4 regions of the Salinicoccus sp. CNSTN-B1 genome follow, and region 2 is predicted to be linked to each of the others. Evidence: riboswitches for the same ligand, from Rfam matches in the RefSeq annotation. Region 2 holds a riboswitch; each other region holds the start of a gene.

Region 1 (3,113 bases), 1.6 Mb from region 2:
TATATTCCATAAATTTTAGCACTAGCTGCTAAGAGCACCCACTTAAGATAACAATCCTCGCTGAAATAATCAAACAGCCTTCCACAACACTACCATCCGCATCTTTCCGGATATGATATTGAATGGGGTTCAACAAAAAAGGCACCAGACCATCTGTCTGATGCCTTGCCCCTGCAAAACTACTGGGCGGTATAGCCGCCATCTACAAGGAGGGTCGTGCCAGTCGTAAACCCTTTCTCCGCCAGGAATACCACTGCGTGTGCAATCTCTTCAGGCTTGCCGAACTTGCCGATCGGGTGCTTGTCGACGAGAGCATCATAAAACTCTCCTAATGCGTCCTTATTCACCATACTGGCATCGACATAGCCCTGAGCTACTGCACTGACGCGGATGTTATCCTTGGCATACTGTAATGCAACGGATTTCGTCATTAAGTTTATTGCGCCCTTGGAAGCATTATAAGCAAATGCCGTCGGTTCGCCTACACTGCCGAGAATGGATGCGGTATTGATGATCGCCCCGCCTCCAGCCTTCTGCATTTCAGGAATGGCATGCTTCGAACCGTAGAATACGCTGTCCTGGTTGACTCTGATCACTTTATGGTAATCTTCGTAGGAAAGCTTGTGCGTCTCACCCTGGACACCGATTCCGGCGTTGTTGAACATGATATTCAGATGTCCAAACTTTTCCACGGCGGGAGCAACGCCTTTTTTAAAATCCTCTTCCACTGATACGTCGATCCATTGAAATGCGACGTCACCATGGCCTGCCAAATTTCCTTCTGCTTTCCTACTTGCGTTTCCATCATCATCTGCAATTGCGACTTTGACTCCTTTTCCAGGAACGTTTGTGCTACTTTGTCCTTAAGTCCCAAAGCGCATCTCTTTTAATGACCGTATCCGTTCACGATACAGATACCCATTTGTTTCAATTTTCAAACTTTTAAGCGCCATTTATTTTTAATCATCTGAAGCTGTCACTTGTAGTCGATGGCCGATCACATGTATGATGGGGGTGAAACTGCATACCGATGCACTGGGGGCGCTATATGAAGCTGAGACGGATCACCGGACCCCTACGACCCGATCTGGATAACACCAGCGTGGGGAAGTGCAGCTGATATACCTTCATGCTGCATTCCTATCGGATTGCAGTCTTTTTATATCAATATTCAGGAGGTATGGCATTATGGGAAATGAATACAGTTCAAAACAGCCTGTAGGCTGTCAATTCAACTTGAGTGTGATGAGCGATGACTTCGTGGATGTCATCCTATCGGCTTTGGAGAAGACCGAAACTGCTGAAGTCATGATGGAGACGGATGACGTATCATCCTGGGTGCACGGCTCGATATCCGACGTTTTTGCTGTCGTGGAGTCGATCTACTTAAACGCCGCACAGACCGGCAAGCACGTGGCGATGAGCGGCACATTTTCAGCCGGGTGCCCCGGGCTCAAGAGGAGGACGATTCCAAAACACCGGCCGGTTCGACAGCGCCGCGTAGAGATGTGGCGCAACAGGCCGGATGCAAATTCGCGCTCTATCCGCTGGGTACTGGGGACTACATGGAGATTATCCAATCCCGCATCAATACAGCAGCGGATGAAGGTGTAAAGGTGAGCGCCGGTCATGGTGCCACACGACTGGATGGGGACGTCCGTGACATCTTCAATGCCTTGGAATCCGCGTTTTTGAAAGTACAGGAAGCGGCAGGACATACCGCCATGACCTTCACCCTCTCATCAAACAGCCCTTCCAACCGCTGATTGACTACGGCCCACCTCAAAGAGGCGGGCCGTATTTCTATATGATCAGCATATCGTCATCATCAAACTCCCAGTCAGCACCATAGGCGACTTCCCAGTAGTAGCCGTCCGGATCTTTGAAGTATCCGCTGTAGCCGCCCCATGAGGTTGGGCTCGCTTCCCTGGTGACAATGCCCCCTGATTTTTTGGCCCGCTCCAGTATGTGATCGACCTCCGCTTCAGACTTCGCATTAAATGCCAAGGTGATGCCGTTGAAGCCATGTGTCATGTCCATCGCATCCGCTCCGGTCTCTGTGGCAAGTGTGTCGAGCGGATACAATGCCAGTTTCGATCCCTTCATCCTGAAAAAGATGATTTCTATTTCTTCCTCATCCCCATTATGATCGACTCCAATCCAAGTTTCCTATAGAAGTCGACGGAAACTGAAATATCCTTGACGCCAAGTGTAATCAGATTGATTCTGTCCATGGCCATTCCCCTTTTCAGATAAGGTAGTATAGAAAATGTATTTTTACATTGTAAATATACCATATATATTTGACGGTGGCAGAGTATGGGCCGAAATATATTTTCAGTACACCCCCGCATCCGCTTCAAACTGGTCAGCGGGGCCATTTTTATATAGAATGAGGGCAAAGAAGGAAGACGATCCATTATGAAACGATTACTGGACTGTAATGCATCTGATTTCAAAGGCATATCCGGCCGGGATCTGAAACAATCCATCCAGGCAAGTGAAGGCCAGGTGATGCTCGCAGAGACGATGGCCACCGTGCCCCCACTCTACCCGGACATCACCAATGCAGAACTGGCCGCTTCATTCGGAGCGGATATGCTGCTGTTCAACCTGCTGGATGTCTTCGAACCGAAAGTAGAAGGACTGGTCCCATCTGTCCGCACAGAGCTCATGCAGGAAATCAAACAGCTTACAGGGCGGCCGATCGGACTCAACCTTGAACCGGTCGACCTCGATGCCGAAGAGATTGAAGCGCTCGACACCATCAACCGCGGGCGTGTCGCCTCCAAAGAAGCACTAACGGCTGCCCAGACGCTCGGTTTCGACTTCATCTGCCTTACCGGCAATCCAAAAACAGGCGTCTCAAATGATGAAATCGCCCTCGCCATAGCGCGTGCCCGGAAGATATTCGGCGAAGATACACTGATCATCGCCGGCAAATGCATGGCGCTGGTGTCGCCAATGAAACAGGCAGTACCATCATCACCAATGAAGCCCTCAACACCTTCATCCGTGCAGGCGCCGATGTCATTCTGATGCCGGCACCCGGCACGGTCCCCGGCATCACCGTGGAAGACGCCCAGCAATATATCACCCATATCCATTCACAA
Region 2 (3,113 bases):
TTTGTCCTGTAATCCCATCTGCTGCCTCAGAACAAAGATAAACAACCATATTAGCAACGTCTTGTGGTGTTGTTACTTTTCTCAATGGTGTGGACTGTGCGATTAAATCAAATACTTCTGGTGTTGTGACTGCACTTGCGTCTGTTGTTTTCAGTAAACCGCCAGAAACAACATTTGCTCGGATACCATACTGTCCAAGTTCTGCTGCAACGTTTCTGGTGAATCCAATTAAAGCAGCTTTTGCAGTAGTGTACTCGTGATATGGTACTACAGGATTTTGATATAGATTCGTTCCAATACTGATAATTGCACCGTCTTTACGTTCTAAAAACTGTGGTATTACACTTTGTGATACGTTGAATGCAGCTTTTAGTGTCCCGTCTAACTGTTGCTCGTAATCTTTATAAGTTAAATCTTTAAATGCTTTTTGAGTGGTTGGATCAAATTTAAAATTAACGAGTGCATTGTTTACAACAACATCAATCTTGGCCAAATGTTCAGTTCCTTTTTTAACTAACTGTTCAACTGCTTGACGGTCTGTAATGTCCGCTTGAATCGCAATGGCTTGTGCTCCAATTTCTTTTTTTAACTTCTCCGACTCTTCTTTACTGTTGTTGTAGTTAATTATGACATTAAAGCCTTTTTCACTTAGCGCTTTTACGATATAGCTGCCAAGTCCTCTTCCGCTTCCCGTTACTAAAACTGTCCTTGTCAAATAAATCACTCCTATAATTTTTTAGAATTTCGTTTGTCAAAATAAGCTAGACAGTTCTTTCTCACCCATGTAACCCAAAAAGACTTCCAATGGTGTACGATAGTTCAATGATTTTCTTGGGATATGGTTTCTTCTGGCGGCAACCGATGAGATAAAAGCTTGGTCGACCGTGTTGAAATCCATATCTTTAGGCAGGCCATCCCTTCTGAGCAAGCCATTGGAATGTTCGTTTAACCCCCGCTGTGATGGTGTGCCCGGATCGGCAAAGTAGATGGATAGATCATTTCGATTGCTCATCGACTGCCAGTTGGAGAACTCCTTGCCACAATCGAAGGTGATGGATTTGAATAGGTTTCTAGGCATCTGTTGACACCATGTATTAATGGCAGACTCAATATCCAGTGCGGTTCTGCCTTTGGGTTTTAATGTGATGATGGCTTTTGACAGACGCTCAACCAGCGTGATGACCGCACTCTTGTGACGGACACCGACAATGGTGTCGCCTTCAAGGTGGCCGAACGCTTCATTGAAAGTGGGATAGTCATCCACTCTTTCAGAGATATTACGCCTGAAGGCTTGTCTGCCCGGCGTTCCTGATGGCCATTCGGTTTTCGCTTGCCCTGCATTGGCAGCTTGGCCGCATCAAAGGTTTCCCGTTTGAACATCCGATACAGCGTGCGACCCGAGCAGTCAATTGGCATCTCCTGCCGGCCGACGATCACATCCGGTGTCCAGCCCTGAGCGACCTTCTCTTCGATGTACTTCCGTTGACTGGTCGGCAAGACACTTTGTTTTCTACCACATCGCTTCTTATTTTCTTTATAGCGCTGATAGTAGTCGATGGCGGTGTGCCCGGCCTTGAAATGCGTGATGACATTGTGGATAGTCTGCCGGGCACGTCCGAGCCGTTTCGCAATCTGAGCCACGGTAGTTCCGTGTCGGAAATAGGCTTCTATGAATACTAATTCATCCGTGGTAATATGGGTGTCGGTCATGCATGATCACTCCTATGATTTCTTTTGTCGGAAAACCATTTTGAGTGTATCATGTGTGACCGTTTTATGTGTCTAGCTTAATTTTACAATCGGCGGAATAAAAAATACGCAACCTTCATAGGAAAGTTACGTATCGAGAGTAATTTATATGCCCACAAGGACATAGATATACAACTGTATCGATGTAACACTTTCCTACGCCAGTTTTAACTAGATCAGGTTCAAAGGGTCTGAGGTTACCCTCATCTCAGTTTATAAAAACGCCCCTAGTGCGAATCTATTCTATTTAACCTCATTGTAGTACTTTACAAAGATACGTCAAGTAAATCACAAAACGATCATGGAAATCATCAGTGTAAATTCCATACCGTATTTTTTGGAGATTTTCGGAATGAACGGTGAGAACAAACCAAAAACGCCGAGCAGCAGAATATTCATAAAACCAACCATAGTAGTGCTTCTATTCAGTTCTTCGGTAAAGAATGGTACAAGCAGCCTGGCAGGAGAGATTGGCGATCTTAAAGTCGCACCAATCAGTACAATTGCAATAAACAATAAAATAGAATAAATAAAACGCTTATCTATTTTATTTGAAGAACCCCTCCATACAATAACTCCGGAATCTTGAGTTTCATCAATTTGTTTCCGTCTCATATCATACAATCCTCAGTAGGTGTACATTACTGGAGAATTTTTGCAGAAAAAAAGCCCGCTCGGTCAGCGGGCTGAACTTTTAGTTTTCAAATTTGGCCATTTTATTCGCTTTTTCTTCATACTTAGGGAATTTATCTTTCAGCCATAATACTAACAATACGAGCAGGTAAGCACCAGCAGCTGTTGCAAGCAGGGTATACATTATTGTGCTGAATTCCATGTTAAATGCCTGGCCGAAAATCGCATCTTTAAAGCCGGACACGACGAATGCCATCGGCAGGAATTCATAAAGCGTTTGATAGAAATTGTTTGCAGTTTCTATCGGGAAAGTTCCGCCGCTTGATGATAACTGTACAATCAGCAGTACGATTCCGAGGAATTTGCCGAAGTTGCCGAATATCATTACCAGCAATCCTATAATGGAAATGGAAACGAGTGACCATACAAGCATCGCAAAGTAAAATCTCCAGTGGCTGGCAATCTCAATCTGCATTATCCAGACAATTGTAGCATACAGCAGAGTTGTAATGATTACCGAGTGAGATAAAAACAGCAGACCGCGGCTGAGCCACTGGCTGAATACATTTTTCTTATTTTCGAATATTTTATTCATCGGGTAAACAACGTTAAATGTAATAGCTCCGATATACAGACTGACTGCAATAACTAACGGTGCAAAACTCTGCGCATAGTTTTGTGTATCCACCATGGACTCAATATCCAGGTTAACAGGACTTGCAATCGCTTCT
Region 3 (3,113 bases), 1.4 Mb from region 2:
GCGACACTTAACCGCCTCTTTTGGCCTGTTGATATTTCAAGCGGATGCAGTCTTTTGATATGGGATAGACCCATCCGTGAGAGCACCTGTCCAGTCTTCTTCTCAGCTGCTGATTCATCATGATGCATTTCCAGATTGATGAACACTTCATCAAAGACACTGTTGGTGATGAATTGGAGCTCGGGGTTCTGAAAAACCGGATAGAGTGCCCCTTGGAATTGTTTGGTCTTTCGTATAGGACGGTCTTCGAATATGACTTCTCCTCGTGTCTGCATCAGCTTCATGACTGCCATCATGAAACTTGATTTTCCGCTCCCATTCTCCCCTTCCAGTGTAATCCATTGCCCTTTAGGAATATGCAGATCATCCACACTGAGCAGCTCGCTTCCTACTCTATTTATCGAAAGGTCATTAATCTGGAGAAGCGGGGCGCCATTATCTGTGCTTTTGGTGAATCGTGGGGCATTCTGCCATGAATGTGGATGCCACACTCCTAGAGCATCCAAAGCTTCCCTATTGTCACTTAACATCTCACTTGGTGTAGCGGAAGCGACGATACAGCCTTCATCATTCAACAAAATAATCCGATCCACTCTAAACCACACGTGTTCAACCCGGTGTTCGACAATTACTACGGTACGCTCTTCCCACACTTCCTGAATCATTTCCCATAAAGAACAGGCAGTGTTTTCATCCAACATGCTTGTCGGCTCGTCGAGAAAGAAAGTATCGGCTTTCTGCAGCAATGCAGAAGCAATCGCCAGTTTTTGCTTCATGCCTCCCGATAAGCTGCTGATTTGGGTCTCAAGAGGCTTTCTCAAACCCACTGCTTCTAATGCTGACAAGGCATTCGAAGTCATATCGTCAATATGCACTTGATTGTTCTCCATTATGAAAGCAAGTTCTTCACCGATTGTAGGCATGGTGAACTGGGAATCGGGATCTTGAAAGACCACAGCACCCCCATCAGGTAAATCCATATGGTCCGCTTCCAGCAGTGCATCAATGACGCGTGGCATGAGGCCACTCAATATATTCAATAACGTACTTTTTCCGGAACCACTTGGTCCCACTATCAGAACTTTTTCACCTTTTTCTATCTGCAGGTTCATGTCCGTAAACAATGGGTCATGGGCACCTCGAAACTGCAGTGCCATATTCACCACTTCCATCCCATCTATGCCTCCTTTTCTATTTCCTTATACTGACCGAGCAGTTTAAGAACACCCGTCTCAAGCAATGCTCTATAGAGGATATGCGCAAGCCACCCTGCGACCACTGCCCCACTCAATATCCTGAAGCCAGCCATCAGAATCAGGTTCCATGTCTCGAGATGGGCAAGGTAACCATAGTACCAGTCCAATGGCAGTGTAGAGAGTGCCGCTGCTGTTCCCGCTGATACAGCGACCATCAACGCTGTACTTTTATATCGTACAATTGCAAAAACAAGTTCACAGGCCAACCCTTGTATAAGTCCATAGATGATAAGCATGACATCGAACTGCAGCAGGACTATGGTTTCAGCCGAGGCTGCTGCAAATTCCGCAATCAATGCAACCCCCGGTTTTCTGATGATCAGATATACGACTACAGGGGCGATGAACCACATCCCGTAGACCAATTCATTCAGATGGATGCCAAGAGGCTTCAAGGCTGTGTAAAAAGCGCCCCAAACCGAGTAGATGACTGCGAATACCAGTGAAACGACGACGGTCACCAAAACGTCCGTCAATGTTAATGCTTTTCTTTTCTTCATTTTGATACCCTCCTAAAATTATTAGAGAATAAAAAAGCACACCACTAATGTAGTGGTGTGCATATTAATACTATGTAATATGCCACTTCCCTACGCTAGTATGATCTAGATCAGGTGATAAGGGTAATTCTCAGTCCGAAAGGACACCCCTAGTGGTGTGCTATTATTCAATTGAATATATGATAGCGTATTCTCAGGCTTTTGTAAAATCACTTGTTGTCCGCAATCATCTGATGATATCTGCCACCCGCTTCAAGCAGTTCTTCTTCACTGCCGCTTTCAACGAGTTCGCCGAGTTCCATGACGAATATACGATCCACGGCTTTGATTGTATTCAATCTATGCGCGATGATGATGCTTGTACGGTCCTTCATCAATCGTTCAAGCGCCTCCTGGATCTTCAGTTCCGTAACCGTGTCTATGCTGCTCGTCGCCTCGTCAAGAAGCAGTATCGCCGGATCAGTTATCAGAGCTCTCGCTATGGAAATGAGTTGTTTCTGTCCTTGGGAGACGAAGCCCTCATCGGCCTCGAGCACAGTATCATAGCCATTTTCAAGCTCTATGATGAACTCATGAGCATTAGCGAGTTTTGCCGCTTCAATGACTTCATCGTCTGTCGCATCCAATTTACCATATCGTATATTTTCGCGGATCGTCGCCTCGAACAGGTATGGATCCTGAAGCACAAACGCCGTCTGTGAACGCACTGCCGTACGTTTATAATCCAATATGTTCCGGTCGTCGATGCGGATTTCACCCTCGTCTGTCTCATAGAAACGGGCAAGCAGCTGCATGACCGTCGTCTTGCCTGCGCCGGTCGCGCCGATGAGCGCAACCGATTCGCCGGCATCGATCTTGAAGCTTAGTTGATTGATCGTCGACTTCTCTTGATCAGCATCATAAGAGAATGAGACGTCGTCAAATTCTATTTCTCCGCGGATCGTCACATCCTCGATATGACCTGCATCTGTTTCAGTCTCCGAATCGATGATTCCAAAAACCCGCTCTGCGCCGGCAAGAGCCGACAGCACCTGGTTGAACTGGTTCGAAAGGTCAGCCAGGGGCCGTGTGAATTGGCGGGCATATTCAGCGAAGACGACAATCGTCCCGATGGTCACAAGCCCGTCTGTATAGAACACAAGCAGGCCACCGGCCCCGGCAACAATCGTAAAGCTGACATTATTCAGCATGTTCATGATCTTCGGGATCAGACCTGCATACAGGAAGGCCCAAAAAGTGATCTCCCTCAAGTTCGCCGCCTTGTCGCTGAAGTTGCGGATGGCCGTTTCTTCCTGCGAAAAGACTTTAACGATTTCCTGTCCGGATACCATCTCTTCGATATAGCCGTTCATTTCAC
Region 4 (3,113 bases), 330 kb from region 2:
TAGTCCTTCTCTCCTCTTTTTTAAGGATCGCCGATTGTAAAATTAAGCTAGACACATAAAGAAAGCCACTCGTGATACACTCAAAATGTATTTCCGACCAAAGAAATCATAGGAGTGATCACGAATGACCTACACCCATCTTAGCACGGATGAACTTGTAATTATAGAATCTTATTTCCATCAGAATGCCTCTGTATCAAAGATTTCAGAACAGATTGGCCGAGCACGTCAGACCGTCCACAATGTGGTCACTTTCCTGAAAAACGGTCACACCGCATTGGATTTCTATAAGCGCTACAAGGCAAACAAGCAGCGTTGCGGTCGAAAACAGACGGTGCTGTCGAATGATCAACGCGCATATGTGGCAGAAAAGGTCGCGCAAGGATGGACGCCGGATGTGATTGTCGGTCGCCGTGAACAGCCGATCAACTGCTCCAGCCGCACATTGTACCGCATGTTCAAGCGCAAAGACTTTGATGTTTCCACCTTGCCGATGAAAGGAAAGCGAAAACCCAACGGCCATAAGGAACGCCGTGGGAGACAGGCTTTCAGACGGAAACTCTCTGACAGAAAGACGGACTACCCAGCATTCAAAGAAGAATTTGGACATCTGGAAGGCGATACCATTGTCGGCATCCATCATAAAAGTGCCGTTGTGACACTTGTAGAACGGCTGTCGAAAGTGATCATTACCCTCAAGCCCGAGGGCCGGACTGCAAAGGATATTGAAACAGTCATCAACGCATGGTTCCATCAGATCCCCAGAAATGTGTTCAAATCCATTACTTTCGACTGTGGTAAGGAATTCTCAAATTGGCAGGCAATGAGCAACCGAAATGATATTGATATTTACTTTGCCGACCCGGGCACGCCTTCCCAAAGAGGATTGAATGAACATTCCAATGGACTGCTTCGGAAAGACGGCCTGCCCAAGCATATGGATTTCAACACAGTGGATCAGAGGATGGTTGCTTCAGTAGCCTCCAAGAGAAACCACATACCCAGAAAGTTTTTGAACTACCAGACACCGCTGGAAGCATTTATGAGTTACATGAATGTAGGCAGGCTGTCTAGCTTATTTTGACAAACGAAGAAATGAAAAATAACATATACAGGGGCCATTTCCATCAATGAACGACCCCTATATAATAGTAGAAACACGTTCAATATACTGCCGGACCTCATTAGAATTTTTTTGATTCACTTGGATGAGAAGTCCTGCTCAGCTTATTCAATAAATTTCAAAGTATTCACTATTTACTTGACGTATCTCTTAGAAGTACTACAATGATATTAAATAGAATAAATTTGCACTAGGGGCGTTTTTGTAAACTGAGATGAGGATAACCTCAAACCCTTTGAACCTGATCTAGTTAAAACTAGCGTAGGAAAGTGTTACTTCGATACAGCTAAATATCTATGCCTTTATAGGTGTATATAATTCGCTCTCGATACGTAACCTTCTTACGAAGGTTGCGTATTTTTTTTCTAAAATAGAGGAGGTATTTACTTGGCAAGGACAGTTTTAGTAACAGGAAGTGGCAGAGGTCTTGGTAGATGCATCGTAAAAAAATTGAGTGAAAAAGGCTTTAATGTCATCATTAACTACAATCGCAGCAAATCAGAAGCAGAAGCGTTGCAAAAGCAAATCGGACCCCAAGCAATTTCTATTCAGGCAGACGTTACAAATAGGAAAGAAGTTGAACAGTTAGTTAAAAAAGGGACTGAACATTTTGGGCAGATTGATGTTGTAGTAAACAACGCACTCGTAAACTTCAAGTTTGACCCAACTACTCAAAAAGCATTTAAAGATTTAACCTACAAAGATTATGAACAACAACTAGACGGCACGTTAAAAGCCGCGTTCAACGTATCACAAAGTGCCCTCCCCAATTCCTAGAGCGAAAAGAGGGTGCAATCATTAGCATCGGAACGAATCTATATCAAAACCCTGTGGTACCATATCACGAATATACAACAGCAAAAGCTGCTTTAATTGGGTTCACCAGAAATGTTGCAGCAGAGCTTGGTCAGCACGGCATCCGAGCAAATATCGTTTCGGGCGGATTATTGAAGACAACAGATGCAAGTGCAGCCACAACACCTGAAGTATTTGATTTAATCGCACAATCCACACCATTGAGGAAAGTCACATCCCCTCAAGATGTTGCGAATATGGTGGTTTATCTTTGTTCCGAAGCAGCAGATGGTATTACGGGGCAGAACATCACGGTGGATGGCGGCCTTACTATGAACTAGGGGGATATATTATGATTAATCCGAAACAGTTAAATATAGGAGTTTTATTGTATGGTGTAGGACATCATCAGGCAGCATGGATGACAGCAGATTCGAGCATAGATGAATTTACGACAATTGGATACTATGAAAATTTGGCGAAGATTGCTGAACGTGGAAAATTCGATGCGGTATTTTTCGCAGATGCACAAGCCTTCCCTGCTTATAGTGCTACGGAATTGCCAACGAGTTATTTTGATCCAATAGTTGTATTAACTGCCATGAGTAATGTCACAGCTAACGTTGGACTTGTTTCAACTATTTCGGGAACGTTTAATAACCCGTTTACTTCAGCAAGGCAGTTACTCACACTGCAGCATATAACAAAAGGACGTGTGGGCTGGAACCTGGTGACATCAATGTCCGATTACGAAGCACAAAATCACAGTATGCTGGAATTACCGGAAAGAGCAGTGCGTTATAAGAAAGCAGATGAATTTGCAGAAGTCATGGATAAATTATTTGAATCGTGGTCCATTGATGACTATAGTCCAGACAGAGCGAACAATAAAATCACCAAAAACGATAACATTCAACCGTTCAACCATAATGGAGATTACTTCCAAGTAAAGGGGCCATTAACCCTGCCTTTAGGAAAGGAAGGAAAACCGGTTGCGATGCAAGCAGGGGCATCAATAGAAGGCGTGGCACTTGCTGCGAAATATGCCGATGCAGTCTACTCAGTTGCTTGGAACTTAAGACAAGCAAAAGCCTATCGTGAGAAATTAGATCGGGCAATAAGAGAAAGTCATCGGCCAGACTGCTCAATCAAAGTGTTTCCAGGTCTAGTGACTTATGTGGGTAAGACAAAAGAA

The links. Region 2 has a riboswitch for thiamine pyrophosphate ahead of ACYF68_RS01245 (IS30 family transposase). Riboswitches for the same ligand answer to the same signal wherever they lie in the genome.
Region 1: it holds a riboswitch for thiamine pyrophosphate, as region 2 does, so the genes downstream of both, ACYF68_RS10780 (YkoF family thiamine/hydroxymethylpyrimidine-binding protein) here and ACYF68_RS01245 (IS30 family transposase) in region 2, are expected to answer to the same signal.
Region 3: it holds a riboswitch for thiamine pyrophosphate, as region 2 does, so the genes downstream of both, ACYF68_RS09510 (ECF transporter S component) here and ACYF68_RS01245 (IS30 family transposase) in region 2, are expected to answer to the same signal.
Region 4: it holds a riboswitch for thiamine pyrophosphate, as region 2 does, so the genes downstream of both, ACYF68_RS03120 (3-oxoacyl-ACP reductase) here and ACYF68_RS01245 (IS30 family transposase) in region 2, are expected to answer to the same signal.

The regions. Positions count from the first base shown of each region.
Region 1 covers NZ_JBTWMN010000004.1:1,836,403-1,839,515, forward strand. Annotated here, with positions in the region: partial or broken gene ACYF68_RS10770 (BCCT family transporter) at 1-10, opposite strand, end outside; partial or broken gene ACYF68_RS10775 (SDR family NAD(P)-dependent oxidoreductase) at 180-824, opposite strand; TPP riboswitch at 1,028-1,126, shown strand; gene ACYF68_RS10780 (YkoF family thiamine/hydroxymethylpyrimidine-binding protein) at 1,189-1,614, shown strand; gene ACYF68_RS10785 (YkoF family thiamine/hydroxymethylpyrimidine-binding protein) at 1,566-1,766, shown strand; gene ACYF68_RS10790 (VOC family protein) at 1,804-2,106, opposite strand; partial or broken gene ACYF68_RS10795 (DUF7916 family protein) at 2,422-3,113, shown strand, end outside.
Region 2 covers NZ_JBTWMN010000004.1:202,217-205,329, reverse strand. Annotated here, with positions in the region: gene ACYF68_RS01250 (3-oxoacyl-ACP reductase) at 1-715, opposite strand, end outside; partial or broken gene ACYF68_RS01245 (IS30 family transposase) at 752-1,710, opposite strand; TPP riboswitch at 1,886-1,988, opposite strand; gene ACYF68_RS01240 (hypothetical protein) at 2,038-2,364, opposite strand; gene ACYF68_RS01235 (YhgE/Pip domain-containing protein) at 2,444-3,113, opposite strand, start outside.
Region 3 covers NZ_JBTWMN010000004.1:1,608,228-1,611,340, forward strand. Annotated here, with positions in the region: gene ACYF68_RS09505 (ABC transporter ATP-binding protein) at 1-1,172, opposite strand, end outside; gene ACYF68_RS09510 (ECF transporter S component) at 1,178-1,756, opposite strand; TPP riboswitch at 1,827-1,917, opposite strand; gene ACYF68_RS09515 (ABC transporter ATP-binding protein) at 1,966-3,113, opposite strand, start outside.
Region 4 covers NZ_JBTWMN010000004.1:530,311-533,423, reverse strand. Annotated here, with positions in the region: gene ACYF68_RS03125 (IS30 family transposase) at 125-1,084, shown strand; TPP riboswitch at 1,306-1,408, shown strand; partial or broken gene ACYF68_RS03120 (3-oxoacyl-ACP reductase) at 1,511-2,259, shown strand; gene ACYF68_RS03115 (NtaA/DmoA family FMN-dependent monooxygenase) at 2,271-3,113, shown strand, end outside.